Regions from separate parts of the Lysinibacillus pakistanensis genome, predicted to be linked through region 2. Evidence: a T-box and tRNA genes for the amino acid it is inferred to sense, from the RefSeq annotation. Region 2 holds a T-box; the other regions hold tRNA genes.
The links. A T-box is a leader RNA that pairs with one kind of tRNA and senses whether it is charged. The one in region 2 lies ahead of trpS (tryptophan--tRNA ligase), so its partner is inferred to be a tRNA-Trp.
Positions count from the first base shown of each region.

Region 1: it has a tRNA-Trp gene. The T-box ahead of trpS (tryptophan--tRNA ligase) is inferred to sense a tRNA for this amino acid. The anticodon was not compared.
Region 3: it has a tRNA-Trp gene. The T-box ahead of trpS (tryptophan--tRNA ligase) is inferred to sense a tRNA for this amino acid. The anticodon was not compared.

Region 1 is NZ_CP126101.1:4,453,040-4,459,424, forward strand. It holds gene QNH24_RS22185 (serine hydrolase domain-containing protein) at 1-123, shown strand, start outside; gene QNH24_RS22190 (TetR/AcrR family transcriptional regulator) at 383-961, opposite strand; gene QNH24_RS22195 (MFS transporter) at 1,195-2,388, shown strand; gene QNH24_RS22200 (hypothetical protein) at 2,616-2,840, opposite strand; tRNA gene QNH24_RS22205 (tRNA-Leu) at 3,009-3,089, opposite strand; tRNA gene QNH24_RS22210 (tRNA-Cys) at 3,137-3,210, opposite strand; tRNA gene QNH24_RS22215 (tRNA-Gly) at 3,219-3,293, opposite strand; tRNA gene QNH24_RS22220 (tRNA-Gln) at 3,299-3,374, opposite strand; tRNA gene QNH24_RS22225 (tRNA-His) at 3,384-3,459, opposite strand; tRNA gene QNH24_RS22230 (tRNA-His) at 3,502-3,577, opposite strand; tRNA gene QNH24_RS22235 (tRNA-Trp) at 3,590-3,663, opposite strand; tRNA gene QNH24_RS22240 (tRNA-Tyr) at 3,677-3,760, opposite strand; tRNA gene QNH24_RS22245 (tRNA-Thr) at 3,768-3,843, opposite strand; tRNA gene QNH24_RS22250 (tRNA-Phe) at 3,850-3,925, opposite strand; tRNA gene QNH24_RS22255 (tRNA-Asp) at 3,939-4,014, opposite strand; tRNA gene QNH24_RS22260 (tRNA-Met) at 4,019-4,093, opposite strand; tRNA gene QNH24_RS22265 (tRNA-Val) at 4,121-4,196, opposite strand; tRNA gene QNH24_RS22270 (tRNA-Glu) at 4,214-4,288, opposite strand; tRNA gene QNH24_RS22275 (tRNA-Ser) at 4,316-4,407, opposite strand; tRNA gene QNH24_RS22280 (tRNA-Asn) at 4,413-4,489, opposite strand; rRNA gene rrf (5S ribosomal RNA) at 4,506-4,621, opposite strand; rRNA gene QNH24_RS22290 (23S ribosomal RNA) at 4,737-6,385, opposite strand, start outside.
Region 2 is NZ_CP126101.1:881,155-887,539, forward strand. It holds gene QNH24_RS04105 (ATP-dependent Clp protease ATP-binding subunit) at 1-467, shown strand, start outside; gene QNH24_RS04110 (YjzD family protein) at 518-712, opposite strand; gene QNH24_RS04115 (beta-ketoacyl-ACP synthase III) at 1,208-2,146, shown strand; gene fabF (beta-ketoacyl-ACP synthase II) at 2,177-3,418, shown strand; gene trpS (tryptophan--tRNA ligase) at 3,800-4,786, opposite strand; T-box leader at 4,901-5,125, opposite strand; gene spxA (transcriptional regulator SpxA) at 5,641-6,036, shown strand.
Region 3 is NZ_CP126101.1:276,441-282,825, reverse strand. It holds gene QNH24_RS01390 (winged helix-turn-helix transcriptional regulator) at 378-755, opposite strand; gene QNH24_RS01385 (nitroreductase family protein) at 885-1,511, shown strand; tRNA gene QNH24_RS01380 (tRNA-Glu) at 1,927-1,998, opposite strand; tRNA gene QNH24_RS01375 (tRNA-Asn) at 2,000-2,076, opposite strand; tRNA gene QNH24_RS01370 (tRNA-Ile) at 2,084-2,157, opposite strand; tRNA gene QNH24_RS01365 (tRNA-Gly) at 2,164-2,237, opposite strand; tRNA gene QNH24_RS01360 (tRNA-Phe) at 2,244-2,319, opposite strand; tRNA gene QNH24_RS01355 (tRNA-Ser) at 2,324-2,416, opposite strand; tRNA gene QNH24_RS01350 (tRNA-Ala) at 2,430-2,505, opposite strand; tRNA gene QNH24_RS01345 (tRNA-Pro) at 2,520-2,596, opposite strand; tRNA gene QNH24_RS01340 (tRNA-Arg) at 2,608-2,684, opposite strand; tRNA gene QNH24_RS01335 (tRNA-Lys) at 2,839-2,911, opposite strand; tRNA gene QNH24_RS01330 (tRNA-Gln) at 2,927-3,001, opposite strand; tRNA gene QNH24_RS01325 (tRNA-His) at 3,011-3,086, opposite strand; tRNA gene QNH24_RS01320 (tRNA-Trp) at 3,132-3,205, opposite strand; tRNA gene QNH24_RS01315 (tRNA-Tyr) at 3,210-3,293, opposite strand; tRNA gene QNH24_RS01310 (tRNA-Thr) at 3,300-3,375, opposite strand; tRNA gene QNH24_RS01305 (tRNA-Asp) at 3,383-3,458, opposite strand; tRNA gene QNH24_RS01300 (tRNA-Val) at 3,463-3,538, opposite strand; rRNA gene rrf (5S ribosomal RNA) at 3,551-3,666, opposite strand; rRNA gene QNH24_RS01290 (23S ribosomal RNA) at 3,734-6,385, opposite strand, start outside.

The sequences.
Region 1 (6,385 bases), 1.7 Mb from region 2:
GACGAAGAATTAACAGTGATCGTTCTGAGCAACGAGATGACAGTGAATTCGAAAAGAATCAACCGGCATCTTACATCCATCGTTCTTCAGAAGCCAATTTGGATATGGGAAGAGAAACTTTAATTATAAAAGCCTTTTCACAAAATTTAATAAAAGATAATATAGTAAACTCAAGCCCTTCTCCCTAGAAAGGGCTTTAATTATTTTTTGTATTTGTAATTTCTGATATGAAGTGGGGCATTGAGGAACCTCAGTGGAAGGCAATTTCATTATCACACTACTACAAATAAGTATAAGCCTAGCTTAGAATAGCCTTCAGCAAAGTCACATCATTTTATTTGGAATACTTCTTGAAAATGCGATGATTAAACCTATTTTACAACTAGGTAGAACGAATTCCTTCAAAAGCGTTTAATATTAGTTGTTGTACATATGGTTCGTCCAATGTTTCACCAGTCACAAGTAATCGATAGAAGATAGGACCATAAATTAAATCAATACAGATATCAATGTTGATACTTTTTTTCAATTCACCGCGTTGAATTCCTTTTTCAAAAAGACTCCTTGCTTCAAGTCGGCGGGGATGGAAATATCGAGCACGATAGGCATCTGCCAATCCTGCATCAAACTGTCCTTCACCTAATAACTGTGTAATGATAGTCCCCTCTCGACTCGTCAAAAACATGGTTAAGTTTGTGGCGTGAATTAGAATATCATTGTACGCCGAACCAGTATCAGGCACGGGCAATCTTTCAGAGGCAGCATATAGGAAACCATCCATCACTACTGCAGCCTTGTTTGGCCACCATTTATAAATAGTTGCTTTACTCACTTGGGCATAATCAGCGATTTTATCAACTGTGACAGCTTGAAATCCATTTTCCAACAATAATTCATAAGATGCGGAAAGGATTGACTTTTGTGCTTCTAAATTACGTGGTCTGCCTCTTTTTCCATTCATCATAGATACCACCTTTCTTCCAAAATTAATAAACTGTATGTTCAGTATATCAATTATTTAGAAAAACAGAAAGTTGAAATTACCTATTTACAAAACTATACGTTCAGTATATCATATGGTTAATTATTTAATATACTAAACGTTCAGTATTATAAAATAATCAACTATCTTATGGAGAAAACTACACGACGTTTTAATTATTAATTGTTAAACACTACAAGGAGTTGTATAAAATGGTGGATACTAAGAAACAAACAATTGAAAAAAACATTCCTTCGTGGTTAACCATTCTTTTGGCTACCGCATGTGGTATCATTGTTGCTAATTTGTATTACGCGCAACCCTTAGTTGGGGTAATTAGCTCATCAATCGGGTTGTCAGCAAACAGTTCTGGCTTAATCGTTACGTTAACACAAATCGGTTACGTTGCCGGTTTGCTATTTATCGTGCCTTTAGGAGATATTCTTGAAAATCGGAAGCTGATTGTCTCATCTTTACTTATCACCGCAGTCGCCCTTGCTACTACAGTAATGACGAAACAGATTTTGTTGTTCTTAGTCGCTTTGTTTGTCATAGGTTTAGGTTCGGTAGCTACGCAAGTACTCGTACCTTTTGCATCATATCTTGCTTCCGATTCCTCACGTGGCCGTGTTGTCGGCAATGTCATGAGCGGTTTGTTACTTGGAATTATGCTCTCACGCCCTTTATCAAGCTTAGTTGCTGACTTTCTTGGCTGGCATGCAATATTCATTTTGTCTGCCATAACTATTTTGGTTTTAGCTATTGTACTTTCTAAGGTGTTACCTACAAGAAAGCCTTCAGCGGATACACACTATATAGCGCTGCTCGGATCTATGTGGCATTTGTTACGAACAACCCCGATATTACGCCGTCGTGCAGCATATCATGCAGGTGTATTTGCATCTTTTAGTTTGTTTTGGACAACAGTTCCACAACTGCTAACTAGCCCTGCCTTTCATTTTTCTCAGAAAGAAGTTGCGATATTCGCGCTTGTTGGGGTCGCTGGTGCAGTAGCCGCGCCTATTGCAGGACGAATTGCTGATCGTGGCTTAACTAGACCTGCAACCGGAATAGCACTTCTTACAGTCGTTATTTCCCTTTTATTGCCACTTATTATTCAAACTAGCTCACCTATTGGAATAGCTGTTCTAGTAGTTTCATCCCTATTGTTAGATGCTGGGGTATCCGCAAATCTTGTGCTTAGCCAACGTGCGCTTTTCTCGTTGAACCCCGAAGTTCGTAGTCGTCTTAATGGACTATTCATGGCAATTTTCTTTTTTGGTGGTGCAATCGGGTCAGCAATCGGGGGATGGACCTATGCGATTGGAGGATGGAGTACTGCATTATGGCCTGGAATAATTTTCCCTATATTTTCTGTTTTTTATTTTGCCACAGAGAAGAAGTAATTCTAAGATAGTTTTAAAGAACCTTTATCATTACTTAAACAAAAAAAGCGAATTGGAATTACTATCTTCCAAAAACGCTTTTTTCTTATTCAAATCAAACTAATATTTTTTTATTTCTACTCCGAAAGTTGAAGCATTCGAAACCTTTACAGAAATGTATAATGAGTAGTGATTAACATCTCATATTGCATAAGTACAACTATTTCGTCATAAGCTAACCTGAGCTTTTAGTTTATTCTTTTTTTATATTTAATATATCTTTCAAGTGTAAGGAAATAATGATTTTTTGAATTTGGAAATTCTTTTTCAATAGCTTTTTTTAGAGTGTTAGTCATTTTATCTTCTCCATTATACAACCCTCTATTGATAATACCGTTAAAACGCCCTACATAGTCCTTTGCAGAACTTTCGCTAATGTTATACTCCTGCATCAAATAATCCTTAAACTCCATCTTCATCCCCCTTTAAAAGAATTCTACTCATAAAACCCTTTTTGGATAACAGCTTGTATAAAACAAAACCAATTCTTATCGTTTTCTAAGGAAATATAAAAAGCTCATAAACCCTATCATATCAAGGTTTATGAGCTTTCTTAACTTTTTTAATAATTAATCTAAAGATACCGGTGGTCGGGGTCGAACCGACACTCCAAAGGAACACGATTTTGAGTCGTGCGCGTCTGCCAATTCCGCCACACCGGCATAATGGAGATAAAAAAAATCGGATACACCGATTAACAAAAATAATATGGAGGCGGCAACCGGATTTGAACCGGTGATAAGGGTGTTGCAGACCCGTGCCTTACCACTTGGCTATGCCGCCATCATATTTGGAGCGGAAGACGAGGTTCGAACTCGCGACCCCCACCTTGGCAAGGTGGTGTTCTACCACTGAACTACTTCCGCAAAAATGGCTGGGGTACTAGGATTCGAACCTAGGGAATGACGGAATCAAAATCCGTTGCCTTACCACTTGGCTATACCCCAAAATTTTTATGGGGCGACTGATGGGAATCGAACCCACGAATGCCGGAACCACAATCCGGTGCGTTAACCACTTCGCCACAATCGCCATAATTATATTTTATTGGATTTTTATTAATTTTATAGAAAATGGGGCGACTGATGGGAATCGAACCCACGAATGCCGGAACCACAATCCGGTGCGTTAACCACTTCGCCACAATCGCCATAAAATTAATTGGCAGGGGCAGTAGGAATCGAACCCACACCAAAGGTTTTGGAGACCTCTATTCTACCGTTGAACTATGCCCCTATTACAATAAAACTGGTGGAGGGGGACGGATTCGAACCGCCGAACCCTAAGGAGCGGATTTACAGTCCGCCGCGTTTAGCCACTTCGCTACCCCTCCGGGAAAATGGTGCCGGCTATAGGAATCGAACCCACGACCTACTGATTACAAGTCAGTTGCTCTACCTGCTGAGCTAAACCGGCAAAATATGGTGGGTCAGGACGGAATCGAACCGCCGACACTTAGAGCTTCAATCTAATGCTCTACCAACTGAGCTACTGACCCATATTTTTAAAAATGGCGGTCCCGACCGGGATCGAACCGGCGATCTCCTGCGTGACAGGCAGGCATGTTAACCGCTACACCACGGGACCATTTTGGTTGCGGGGGCCGGATTTGAACCAACGACCTTCGGGTTATGAGCCCGACGAGCTACCACTGCTCCACCCCGCGATAATAATATACTATTTATAAATTTAATGGTGGAGGATGACGGGCTCGAACCGCCGACCCTCTGCTTGTAAGGCAGATGCTCTCCCAGCTGAGCTAATCCTCCGTTTCTGGGTATTAACATGGTGACCCCTACGGGATTCGAACCCGTGTTACCGCCGTGAAAGGGCGGTGTCTTAACCACTTGACCAAGGGGCCTTCGTTTGGAATAAAATCGTAAAGTGCTGGCGGAGAGTAAGGGATTTGAACCCTTGAGACAGTGTTAACCGCCTACACGATTTCCAATCGTGCTCCTTCGGCCACTCGGACAACTCTCCAAGAATGGCTCCGAAGGCAGGACTCGAACCTGCGACAACCTGATTAACAGTCAGGTGCTACTACCAACTGAGCTACTTCGGAATAATTTTAGTATATAGCCTAGCAACGTCCTACTCTCACAGGGGGAAGCCCCCAACTACCATCGGCGCTAAAGAGCTTAACTTCCGTGTTCGGTATGGGAACGGGTGTGACCTCTTTGCCATCATTACTAGACTATTTGAAAGACAATACCTATTATAACATATTTTATCATAATGACAAGTATCTTATAAATAGTTTTTATTCTTTCAAAACTGGATAAACGGCGCATTGAATGCTTCAAACTTTTTTGGTTAAGTCCTCGATCGATTAGTATTCGTCAGCTCCATGTGTCACCACACTTCCACCTCGAACCTATCTACCTCATCGTCTTTGAGGGATCTTACTTACTTGCGTAATGGGAAATCTCATCTTGAGGGGGGCTTCATGCTTAGATGCTTTCAGCACTTATCCCGTCCACACATAGCTACCCAGCGATGCCTTTGGCAAGACAACTGGTACACCAGCGGTGTGTCCATCCCGGTCCTCTCGTACTAAGGACAGCTCCTCTCAAATTTCCTACGCCCACGACGGATAGGGACCGAACTGTCTCACGACGTTCTGAACCCAGCTCGCGTACCGCTTTAATGGGCGAACAGCCCAACCCTTGGGACCGACTACAGCCCCAGGATGCGATGAGCCGACATCGAGGTGCCAAACCTCCCCGTCGATGTGGACTCTTGGGGGAGATAAGCCTGTTATCCCCGGGGTAGCTTTTATCCGTTGAGCGATGGCCCTTCCATGCGGAACCACCGGATCACTAAGCCCGTCTTTCGACCCTGCTCGACTTGTAGGTCTCGCAGTCAAGCTCCCTTGTGCCTTTACACTCTACGAATGATTTCCAACCATTCTGAGGGAACCTTTGGGCGCCTCCGTTACCTTTTAGGAGGCGACCGCCCCAGTCAAACTGTCCGCCTGACACTGTCTCCTGCCCCGCTAAGGGGCATGGGTTAGAATTTCAATACAACCAGGGTAGTATCCCACCGACGCCTCCTTCGAAGCTGGCGCTCCGAGATCTCTGGCTCCTACCTATCCTGTACAAGTTGTACCAAAATTCAATATCAGGCTACAGTAAAGCTCCACGGGGTCTTTCCGTCCTGTCGCGGGTAACCTGCATCTTCACAGGTACTATAATTTCACCGAGTCTCTCGTTGAGACAGTGCCCAGATCGTTACGCCTTTCGTGCGGGTCGGAACTTACCCGACAAGGAATTTCGCTACCTTAGGACCGTTATAGTTACGGCCGCCGTTTACTGGGGCTTCAATTCGCAGCTTCGCTTGCGCTAACCACTCCTCTTAACCTTCCAGCACCGGGCAGGCGTCAGCCCCTATACGTCACCTTACGGTTTTGCAGAGACCTGTGTTTTTGCTAAACAGTCGCCTGGGCCTATTCACTGCGGCTCTCATGCGCTTGCACGCTCAAGAGCACCCCTTCTCCCGAAGTTACGGGGTCATTTTGCCGAGTTCCTTAACGAGAGTTCTCTCGCACACCTTAGGATTCTCTCCTCGACTACCTGTGTCGGTTTGCGGTACGGGCACCTCTCACCTCGATAGAGGCTTTTCTTGGCAGTGTGAAATCAGGAACTTCGTCCATACGGACTCGCCATCACAGCTCAACGTTACAGTGTGCGGATTTGCCTACACACACGCCTTACTGCTTGGACGCGCACAACCAACGGCGCGCTTACCCTATCCTACTGCGTCCCCCCATTTCTCAAACGGTGAGGAGGTGGTACAGGAATATCAACCTGTTGTCCATCGCCTACGCCTATCGGCCTCGGCTTAGGTCCCGACTAACCCTGAGCGGACGAGCCTTCCTCAGGAAACCTTAGTCATACGGTGGACGGGATTCTCACCCGTCTTTCGCTACTCATACCGGCATTCTCACTTCTAAGCGCTC
Region 2 (6,385 bases):
ATAGCCAGGGCCGTATGGTTAACTTTACAAACACTGTAGTGATTTTAACATCTAATATTGGCTCTAGTTATTTAATGGAGGCGCAAGAAGGAGATGCTGCAGTTGAAGATTTAGTGATGGCAGCATTGCGTCAGCACTTTAAACCAGAGCTGTTGAATCGTATGGATGATATCATTATGTTCCACGCACTATCAGATGAACATTTCACTGCCATTGCTTGGAAATATGTTGAACAGCTGGTCAAACGAGTGGCAGAACAGGAGATTACTCTACAGGTGAATCAAGAAGTAATTGATTGGGTTGTCCAACAGGGGGCAGATGCACAATTTGGTGCAAGACCATTAAAACGTTTCGTTCAACGTTATATCGAAACGGCCGTAGCGAAGGAATTACTACGTGGTGAGGTATTACCAGGAGAAACATTGCATGTTAGAATGCATGATGGCCAATGTGTCGTTGAAAAATAATCAAGAAAAAACCTGTTTCACGTAAATGAAACAGGTTTTTTCTTGTTAAATTAATGATGGTCTGTCGCTTCTGGTGTTGGCTCGTTTGGTAAAATTGCACCAATAATAAAAATTAAAATGGAGAATACAACAGAAACGATTGCGCCTGTTTTAAAATCAAATGGTGCACCAAGTACAGAGCTTACTACGTAGTTTAACATTGATACTAGTATAAATGACCATATGAATGTTATGATATATTGCATTAATTTCACCTCAACCGAACTTTTTATATTATAAAGTTTTACTACATATTCATTATCATATCATAACATAAATCGAAAAAAAAAGAATCTTTTCTGTGAAACATGGCGAAATTGTCACAACAAGTGTTTAGTGTTTTTTTAATAGTATTGATTGTTCAGCTTGCATAGTGTGGTAAGTTACATCATCACATATTTCGTATGCTCAGAAGTGCTAAAAAAAAGAGGAGGTCCCATTTAAATAGAGTGGAGTGGAGCTAATAAAGAGGATTCACTGTTCAAAGCCATAAGGAAGCTACTCAATAAGATGGAGACGACCCACATAATAAAAGAGAGCCACTACAATCAGGACATCCCATTCCAACACCTTCCAGCCCCTTCATTCATATTAGGGCAATGGGCATTAATTTTAATTCATCTTGCACCTCTCCTTCATTATGAGTTATAATTATGACCAGTTACTAATAATTGATAGTAAGAAAGCAGAGGGGTTGCTAAATGAACGCTGGTATTATAGGAATAGGCAAATACGTTCCAGAGAAGGTTATGACAAATTTTGATTTAGAAAAAATTATGGATACTTCTGATGAATGGATTCGAACTCGAACAGGGATCGAAGAGCGTCATTTTGCCGCAGACAATCAGGAAACTTCAGATTTAGCAGTTGCTGCAGCAAAAGAGGCTATTGCAAATGCAGGTATTACACCTGAAGAAATCGGTTTAATCCTAGTAGCCACAGTAACACAAGATCAAACATTTCCAAGTGTAGCATGTATGGTTCAGGAGCAGATTGGTGCAGTGAATGCAGCAGCGATGGACCAGGCAGCAGCTTGTGCAGGATTTATATATAGTTTAGTGACAGCAAAGCATTTTGTAGAAGCAAATGCTTATAAATATGTCTTAGTAGTAGGTGTTGAAAAACTATCAAAGGTTATTGACTGGAATGATCGTAATACGGCTGTGTTATTCGGTGACGGAGCGAGTGCAGCAATAGTTGGGCCCGTATCGGAAGGCAGAGGCATATTATCTTTTGAGCTCGGTGCAGATGGTACAGGAGGAAAGAATCTGTATTTAACACAGCAAGATACTATTGCCATGAATGGTCGCGAAGTGTTTAAATTTGCTGTACGCCAGATGGGTGAATCCGCCGTTAATGTACTAGATAAAGCAGGTTTAACAAAAGAAGATGTGGACTTCTTAGTGCCACATCAGGCAAATATCCGAATTATGGAGTCTGCTCGAGAACGACTGGAGCTACCACCTGAAAAAATGTCAAAAACCATTCATAAATATGGTAATACATCAGCAGCATCTATTGGCATTTCCTTGGTAGAAGAGCTTGAAGCAGGTAAGATTAAAGATGATGATTTATTAGTACTTGTTGGATTTGGCGGCGGCTTAACATGGGGCGCTGTTGCAATGCGATGGGGAAAATAATAACGAAAAATGCTTGAGGGGAGTAAGACAATGAGTAAACGACGAGTAGTAATTACAGGAATTGGCGCAGTTACACCACTAGGAAATAGCATCGAGGAAACTTGGACTAACATTAAAGCTGGAAAATCTGGTATTGGCGAATTAACACGTTTAAATAAGGATCTATTCGCAGCAAAAATTGCCGCTGAAGTGAAAGACTTTGATATTGAAAAATATATTGACCGTAAAGAAGCTCGTAAAATGGACCGCTTTACACATTATGCCCTTGCAGCGTCTATCATGGCAATGGAAGATGCACAATTAACAATCGATGAGGAGCTAGCACCACGTGCAGGTGTTTGGATTGGCTCTGGTATCGGTGGTATGGAGACATATGAACAACAATTTTTAACGTTCCAAGAGCGTGGTGCAAGACGTGTAAGCCCATTCTTTATTCCAATGATGATTCCAGATATGGCTTCAGGTCAAGTGTCGATTCATTTAGGTGCAAAGGGTATTAACTCTTGCTCAGTGACTGCATGTGCTTCTGGTACAAACTCAATTGGTGATGCATTTAAAGTAATTGAACGTGGTGACGCAGATGTAATGATTTCAGGTGGAGCCGAATCACCAATCGTGACGATGGCAGTTGCAGGCTTCTGTGCCAATACTGCACTATCTTTAAATACAGATCCAAAAGCAGCTTGCCGTCCATTCGATAAAAATCGAGATGGTTTTATTATTGGTGAGGGTGCAGGCATTGTTATTCTAGAGGAATACGAGCATGCCAAAGCACGCGGTGCAAAAATCTATGCAGAAGTACTTGGCTACGGTGCAACAGGAGATGCTCATCATATTACGGCTCCTGCACCAGAAGGAGAGGGTGCTGCACGTGCGATGCTACAAGCGTTAGCGGATGGAGGCGTGGAACCTTCACAGGTTGATTATATTAATGCACATGGAACAAGCACACCTTATAATGATTTGTTTGAAACACAGGCAGTAAAAACAGCCTTTGGTGAGCATGCGTATCAACTAGCAATGAGTTCTACAAAATCGATGACAGGTCACTTATTAGGTGCTGCCGGTGGTATTGAAGCTATTTTTACAGCGTTAGCACTGAAAGAAGGTATTTTACCACCAACAATTAATTTACATGAGCCAGATCCAGAATGTGATTTAGACTATGTTCCAAATGAAGCTCGAGAAGCAAACATTGTGTATGCAATGAGTAATTCACTTGGCTTTGGTGGGCATAATGCTAGTCTTCTATTTAAAAAATACGAGGGATAATTACTAAATTTAAAAAACGTCAGCCTAATTTACGAGGCTGACGTCTTTTTTTCTTTTTTTTCGAATAGATGATAATGAGAAATAAATTGAAAGGATGCTGTGACCATGTTCCGTCTCTTTTTATTTTTAATGAGCTACGGGTTAATAATTCTCTCAGTAGGGAATCTTATACTGTATTTAAATTATCGTACACTTGGGTACCCCTGGATCGTTGTCTTTAAATTTATGATGCATACAACAGAATTTTATATAGCTCTAGGATCAGCTATTGTGCTGGGAGCTATTGTCCTTGATCTCCGTTTTGAAAAAACTTCTAGCCAAGAAGATAAAGTATGAACTTTAGTATACCTTAAATTTGGTCAAGCATTAAATCCATTTTTATTAACGTGTACGGCCAAGGCCCATTGCCTCTTCCATGCGTTTTAATGTAGCACTTGCAATAGCATTTGCCTTTTCAGCACCTTCATCTAAAATAATATCTAATTCGGAAGATTCTACCAAATGATAAAACTTCTCTTGAATTGGTGTCAGGTGATCAATAACTGCTGTGGCAACACCTTGTTTGAATCCACCATAGCCTACACCTTCATATTTTTTCACAAGATCCTCAATAGCAAGGCCTGAAATAGCCGATTCGATTGTTAGTAGGTTAGAAACACCAGGTTTATTTTCCACGTCAAATGCGACAATACCATCAGAGTCAGTGACAGCGGATTTAATTTTCTTTTCAATATCTTTTACTGTATCTAAAAGCTTAATAGTTGCTTTTGTATTTGGATCAGACTTACTCATTTTTTTCGTAGGCTCTTGCAATGATTTAATGCGGGCTCCTGCCTTAGGTAATTGGATTTCAGGAATCGTTAAAACGTCACCATAACGTTTGTTAAAGCGCTCTGCAAGATCACGAGTAAGCTCAATATGCTGCTTTTGATCATCGCCTACAGGTACAATATTTGTGTTATATAGAAGTATGTCAGCTGCCATTAATGGTGGGTATGTTAAAAGAGCTGCTGATACACTCTCTTTACCTTGAGATTTATCCTTGAATTGAGTCATACGTTCAAGCTCTCCAATTGATGCGACACATTGTAGCATCCAGCCTGCCTGTGCATGAGCTGGTACCTCTGATTGAATAAATAGCGTAGACTTTTTAGGATCAATGCCAGTAGCGATATACGTAGCAGCAAGATTACGGATGTTTTGACGTAATTCTTGAGGATCTTGTGCCACTGTTATGGCATGTTGATCTACGATACAGTAGATTGCATTACCTTCATCCTGTAATGCAGGAAATTGCTTGAACGCACCTAAATAGTTCCCTAAGGTTACAATTCCTGTTGGCTGTACGCCAGAAAAAATAGTTGTCATGTCGTTTCCTCCTTGAATTCATTACCTCAGAGTGTTGTCTATTACATAATTACTTAGCTGAGGCTCCTTTTTTATTCAATAAAAAAACATCATGCGTCCTCATTAGATTACTAATGAAGGGACGAATGATGTTTGAATCCGCGGTACCACCCAGCTTGCCAATTAAAGGCCACTCTACTTCGTAACGTGAAGGGACGAGCATTGCTAATAAACATACTTAGTCGTTCGCAAAGCTAACTCGGAAGTCCATTCCAGATGCTTACACGATCTGTTTACAGCAACCACAGACTCTCTAAACGTGTAAAATGCATATGTACTACTCTTCGTCAAAGTTTTTACTTCATTCAAAATCAGTCTTTCACTCTCTAAAGACTTATTTGATGTATTTCAAAAAATTATATTATAAAGACTTAGTGAATTGCAAGTATGTAAAGTCAGACTTTTGGCGGTGTTTTTTTGCAGAAAAAAATTATATGCTTACTAAGCATGTTTTTTATTAGAAAATGCAACCAAAATTATGCAATAAACGTCTAATTTGTACACACTGAATTGACAATATTCTCGTTTGAAAATTTTAAATGAGAACAAAAACAAGGGAAAATGGAAGGTTTAAAATGCTTTGTAAATGGGAATATTAATAGTAGTTCGTTAGACATGTAAAGAAGAAGTTCTTATAATGAAAGCTGTATAAATAAACAGAATATTTCGAGATAAAGGTTTGTCTTTTTTTTATTGGAACTATATTCAAACACCATAGAGTACTGTATAATGGTTATGTAGTTTTACATTACATTAATTCTAATTTAACACACTGGTTTATAGATAACGATTAAAAGGAAGGATGTGTCAGTATGATTGTAACTTTATTTACTTCACCAAGTTGTACGTCTTGTCGAAAAGCGAAAGCATGGTTAGAGGAGCATGAAATTCCATATACAGAACGGAATATATTTTCTGAGCCGTTAAGCATTAGTGAAATTAAAAAAATTTTACGGATGACAGAGGATGGTACAGATGAAATTATTTCAACGCGTTCGAAGATTTTCCAAAAATTAAATGTAGATGTTGAAAGCTTACCATTGCAACGTTTATATGAATTAATTCAAGAATATCCAGGCCTATTACGCCGTCCCATTATTTTAGATGAAAAACGTTTACAGGTTGGCTATAATGAGGATGAAATTCGACGCTTCTTACCTCGTAAGGTTCGTGCTTATCAATTACAAGAAGCACAGCGCATGGTGAACTAATTTTTCCCTTTACTGCATAGAATAAATAGTAGATGTTACAAATCCTATTGTGACATCTATTTTTTTGTGTTTTACTTATGTAAAATCCTCTATATAAAGTATAATAAATAGTAGGGAAAAGTCATATATTTCCGTTAAAGTATGTTAAACTTGATTTAAGATAAATAGTTTACTACAATTTCAATAATTCAAATATCTTCTGTGAAACGGTGTATATCCTTTTCATTTTATGACGGAACAGCATACAATAGAATTAGAGACAACTGTGAAATAAAAATTGCTCGATTCATCGGTTGCTCAACAGTTTTACTGTAGTGTAGTCAAAGGTTGAAAAACAAATGGAGTATGA
Region 3 (6,385 bases), 600 kb from region 2:
GAAAAAACATACATATTGCATATATGAAATAGTTTGTTCAAATTTAATGATGGCTTTCATGTAATTTTATAGGATATCAAAAACTATATGTATCAAACATACCGAAAGGAATAATTCAATTTTTATAAACAATAATGGTAGCCATTTTTATTTAAAATATAACGAGAAACAATAGTGACATTCCTCCCAACACTACCTCCAATCATTGAGCGGACCATTTAAGCTTTTCATAGTCTGAAATAATTCACTACATATAATCATTAAAAATAGAGACAATATGTAAAAAAACTATCTCCGAAAATATGTTATCCTCAGCATTCCTGTATGGTTTGAAACAATAGAAGACAAGTCAAATAAGGAACAAGTGGCAATGACTATTACAATTTCTTTTCGTTTTGGGAACTGAGGAACGTATCACAATAAATTTGTTGATCTTTCTCTATACCTTTTATACGTGCATACTTATTACCGAATTCACACATTGTGTTTAATACTGGTACAAATGATCTTCCTAGATCAGTTAAGCTATATTCCACTTTTGGAGGTACTTCTTTAAATACTTCTCTTTGTACAAGTCCATCTCTTTCTAACTGTTTCAATTGATCTGTTAAGACCTTTTGTGTAATTCCAGGTATTAATTCATAAAACTCCTTTGTCCTTACTGATTTTTGGCTCAAGAAAAAGAGTATTAAGCATTTCCATTTCCCACCTGCAATGTTCATGAAAATGTTGATTCCAGTATTATAGTTAACCATCTGTTTCCTCCTAACTCCTAAAAAGGCACTTTAAAGTGGCTATACCACTTTAAAGTGCGTTATTTTCTTATTTATTATTGCTTACTATAATTAAAGCTGCAACATAATAAAAATTTCGGAGTTGATAAAATGAGTGTAAAAAATATTTTAGAAAAAAGACGTTCAGTTAGACATTATGATCCAAGTTATAAAATTAGTTCAGAAATTCTAACCTCATTAGTTGAAAGTGCAAGTAAGTCACCTAATGGTAATAATATACAATCTACTCGTTACTTAATTATTGATGAGCCAGACTTAAGAAATTTATTACTACCTATAGCTTTTAATCAGCAACAAGTGATAGAGGCTTCAACATTAATTGTTATGTTGGGAGATTATCAGGCATTCGATAAAGAAAATATTATTAAGATACATGAAGAAGGCTTTCAAGCTGGTTATTTTGATGAATCACTAAGAGATTATCTAGCGAATGCTGCAATAAATTATTATGAAAATAAATCTAAGGAAGATCTAAAGCTAGAGTTAACTAGAGATGTAAGTCTTGCTTCAATGTCATTAATTTTGTTAGCAAATGAAGCTGGTTTTGAGACAATCACAATGTCAGGATATGATTCTAAAAAGTTAAAAGATATCTTAAATATATCTGAAAGGTATTTAGATGTTATGCTTATAGCTATTGGTAAAGGTACTAAAGCAGGTCATAAGACCGTAAGGCATAATGTAAATAAGGTAATGTATCGAAATCAAATAATTTAGTGTTCTAATAGCAACCGACTAAGTAAATTAGATAGGCAAAGAAATATGTTTTTTTAATCAATGATCTTAAATTGACCAGTTACTCATTCAAAATGGGTTCTGGTCGTTTATTATATGTAAAATTTCATCTTCTGTTTTAAGGCTTAATTAACATTCTGTGTTGTACTTAGTTATACTACCCCCATGAATTACAAAACTAATTTACTCTGACTATAAGCTATCTACAAATCCGTATATTTGTTACATTGTTCCATTTAGTCATAGTGAGGACTTTTTTGATGCACTATGATTATTCCTCTCAGCTGCTTTAAAATTGGCAATGGTCGTTTAGAAAGGTACTATAGCAATTTGTTTGATAAGGTAATCAATTGACATATAAAAAAGCATGTAACACACAACTGTGCTACATGCTTGATGACCCGTACGGGATTCGAACCCGTGTTACCGCCGTGAAAGGGCGGTGTCTTAACCACTTGACCAACGGGCCGTGGCTCCGAAGGCAGGACTCGAACCTGCGACAACCTGATTAACAGTCAGGTGCTACTACCAACTGAGCTACTTCGGAATAATGATGGGCCTAAATGGACTCGAACCATCGACCTCACGCTTATCAGGCGTGCGCTCTAACCAGCTGAGCTATAGGCCCCCATTTTGGAGCGGGTGATGAGAATCGAACTCACGACATCAGCTTGGAAGGCTGAGGTTTTACCATTAAACTACACCCGCAAATAATGGTGGGTCAGGACGGAATCGAACCGCCGACACTTAGAGCTTCAATCTAATGCTCTACCAACTGAGCTACTGACCCGAAATGGAGGAGGTAGAGGGATTCGAACCCCCGCGCGGTGTTACCCGCCTGTCGGTTTTCAAGACCGATCCCTTCAGCCAGACTTGGGTATACCTCCAAAAATATTGAAATGGTGGAGCCTAGCGGGATCGAACCGCTGACCTCCTGCGTGCAAGGCAGGCGCTCTCCCAGCTGAGCTAAGGCCCCAAATAAAATAAAGATGGTCGGAATGACAGGATTCGAACCTACGACCCCTTGGTCCCAAACCAAGTGCTCTACCAAGCTGAGCTACATTCCGAAAAAATACTATGGCGCGCCCGACAGGAGTCGAACCCATAACCTTCTGATCCGTAGTCAGACGCTCTATCCAATTGAGCTACGGGCGCATATGTATCTATCAATTTCGCCTTGGTGTAATTGCGTCCGGATTTTGAATTGTGCATGCACAATTCATTCCTTTGAAAATCCGTGACCGCCGGAGGCTTTATCTTCATTCAGTAGGTGTTTGGACAACCACTGAAAGAATGAAGATAAAAATGATGAGCCATGAAGGACTCGAACCTTCGACCCTCTGATTAAAAGTCAGATGCTCTACCAACTGAGCTAATGGCTCAAACTAAAAAATGAATGGCTGGGGTACTAGGATTCGAACCTAGGCATGACGGAATCAAAATCCGTTGCCTTACCGCTTGGCTATACCCCAATTTTAAAATGGGGCGACTGATGGGAATCGAACCCACGAATGTCGGAACCACAATCCGATGCGTTAACCACTTCGCCACAATCGCCACTATATATGATAACAGCTGTATATGAACGAGTACCTCAATACCTGGCAGGGGCAGTAGGAATCGAACCCACACCAAAGGTTTTGGAGACCTCTATTCTACCGTTGAACTATGCCCCTAAAATGGTGGAGGGGGACGGATTCGAACCGCCGAACCCTAAGGAGCGGATTTACAGTCCGCCGCGTTTAGCCACTTCGCTACCCCTCCAAGGAATGGTGCCGGCGATAGGAGTCGAACCCACGACCTACTGATTACAAGTCAGTTGCTCTACCAACTGAGCTACACCGGCAAAATAATGGCGGTCCCGACCGGGATCGAACCGGCGATCTCCTGCGTGACAGGCAGGCATGTTAACCGCTACACCACGGGACCATAATGGTGGAGGATGACGGGCTCGAACCGCCGACCCTCTGCTTGTAAGGCAGATGCTCTCCCAGCTGAGCTAATCCTCCATGAAAAAATAAGCGAAGCGATGTCCTACTCTCGCAGGGGGAAGCCCCCAACTACCATCGGCGCTAAAGAGCTTAACTTCCGTGTTCGGTATGGGAACGGGTGTGACCTCTTTGCCATCATCACTTCACTTATTCAATTGAAAGAATTTATTCTCTCAAAACTGGATAAACGGCGCATTGAATGCTTCAAACTTTTTGGTTAAGTCCTCGATCGATTAGTATTCGTCAGCTCCATGTGTCACCACACTTCCACCTCGAACCTATCTACCTCATCGTCTTTGAGGGATCTTACTTACTTGCGTAATGGGAAATCTCATCTTGAGGGGGGCTTCATGCTTAGATGCTTTCAGCACTTATCCCGTCCACACATAGCTACCCAGCGATGCCTTTGGCAAGACAACTGGTACACCAGCGGTGTGTCCATCCCGGTCCTCTCGTACTAAGGACAGCTCCTCTCAAATTTCCTACGCCCACGACGGATAGGGACCGAACTGTCTCACGACGTTCTGAACCCAGCTCGCGTACCGCTTTAATGGGCGAACAGCCCAACCCTTGGGACCGACTACAGCCCCAGGATGCGATGAGCCGACATCGAGGTGCCAAACCTCCCCGTCGATGTGGACTCTTGGGGGAGATAAGCCTGTTATCCCCGGGGTAGCTTTTATCCGTTGAGCGATGGCCCTTCCATGCGGAACCACCGGATCACTAAGCCCGTCTTTCGACCCTGCTCGACTTGTAGGTCTCGCAGTCAAGCTCCCTTGTGCCTTTACACTCTACGAATGATTTCCAACCATTCTGAGGGAACCTTTGGGCGCCTCCGTTACCTTTTAGGAGGCGACCGCCCCAGTCAAACTGTCCGCCTGACACTGTCTCCTGCCCCGCTAAGGGGCATGGGTTAGAATTTCAATACAACCAGGGTAGTATCCCACCGACGCCTCCTTCGAAGCTGGCGCTCCGAGATCTCTGGCTCCTACCTATCCTGTACAAGTTGTACCAAAATTCAATATCAGGCTACAGTAAAGCTCCACGGGGTCTTTCCGTCCTGTCGCGGGTAACCTGCATCTTCACAGGTACTATAATTTCACCGAGTCTCTCGTTGAGACAGTGCCCAGATCGTTACGCCTTTCGTGCGGGTCGGAACTTACCCGACAAGGAATTTCGCTACCTTAGGACCGTTATAGTTACGGCCGCCGTTTACTGGGGCTTCAATTCGCAGCTTCGCTTGCGCTAACCACTCCTCTTAACCTTCCAGCACCGGGCAGGCGTCAGCCCCTATACGTCACCTTACGGTTTTGCAGAGACCTGTGTTTTTGCTAAACAGTCGCCTGGGCCTATTCACTGCGGCTCTCATGCGCTTGCACGCTCAAGAGCACCCCTTCTCCCGAAGTTACGGGGTCATTTTGCCGAGTTCCTTAACGAGAGTTCTCTCGCACACCTTAGGATTCTCTCCTCGACTACCTGTGTCGGTTTGCGGTACGGGCACCTCTCACCTCGATAGAGGCTTTTCTTGGCAGTGTGAAATCAGGAACTTCGTCCATACGGACTCGCCATCACAGCTCAACGTTACAGTGTGCGGATTTGCCTACACACACGCCTTACTGCTTGGACGCGCACAACCAACGGCGCGCTTACCCTATCCTACTGCGTCCCCCCATTTCTCAAACGGTGAGGAGGTGGTACAGGAATATCAACCTGTTGTCCATCGCCTACGCCTATCGGCCTCGGCTTAGGTCCCGACTAACCCTGAGCGGACGAGCCTTCCTCAGGAAACCTTAGTCATACGGTGGACGGGATTCTCACCCGTCTTTCGCTACTCATACCGGCATTCTCACTTCTAAGCGCTCCACCAGTCCTTCCGGTCTGACTTCAACGCACTTAGAACGCTCTCCTACCACTGACATCGTAGATGTCAATCCACAGCTTCGGTGAATCGTTTAGCCCCGATACATTTTCGGCGCAGCGTCACTCGACCAGTGAGCTATTACGCACTCTTTAAATGATGGCTGCTTCTAAGCCAACATCCTGGTTGTCTGTGCAACGCCACATCCTTTTCCACTTAACGATTACTTTGGGACCTTAGCTGGTGGTCTGGGCTGTTTCCCTTTTGACTACGGATCTTATCACTCGCAGTCTGACTCCCGTGTATAAATATCTGGCATTCGGAGTTTGTCTGAATTCGGTAAACCGGGATGGCCCCCTAGTCCAAACAGTGCTCTACCTCCAGTATTCTCATCACGAGGCTAGCCCTAAAGCTATTTCGGAGAGAACCAGCTATCTCCAAGTTCGATTGGAATTTCTCCGCTACCCACACCTCATCCCCGCACTTTTCAACGTGCGTGGGTTCGGGCCTCCAGTAAGTGTTACCTTACCTTCACCCTGGACATGGGTAGATCACCTGGTTTCGGGTCTACGACCACGTACTATTTCGCCCTATTCAGACTCGCTTTCGCTGCGGCTCCGCCTTCTAAAGCTTAACCTCGCACGTAATCGTAACTCGCCGGTTCATTCTACAAAAGGCACGCTATCACCCATTAACGGGCTCTAACTACTTGTAGGCACACGGTTTCAGGATCTCTTTCACTCCCCTCCCGGGGTGCTTTTCACCTTTCCCTCACGGTACTGGTTCACTATCGGTCACTAGGTAGTATTTAGCCTTGGGAGATGGTCCTCCCGGATTCCGACGGAATTTCACGTGTTCCGCCGTACTCAGGATCCACTCTGGAGAGAACGAACTTTCGACTACAGGGCTTTTACCTGCTCTGGCGGACCTTTCCAAGTCGCTTCATCTAACTCGCTCTTTTGTAACTCCGTATAGAGTGTCCTACAACCCCAAGAGGCAAGCCTCTT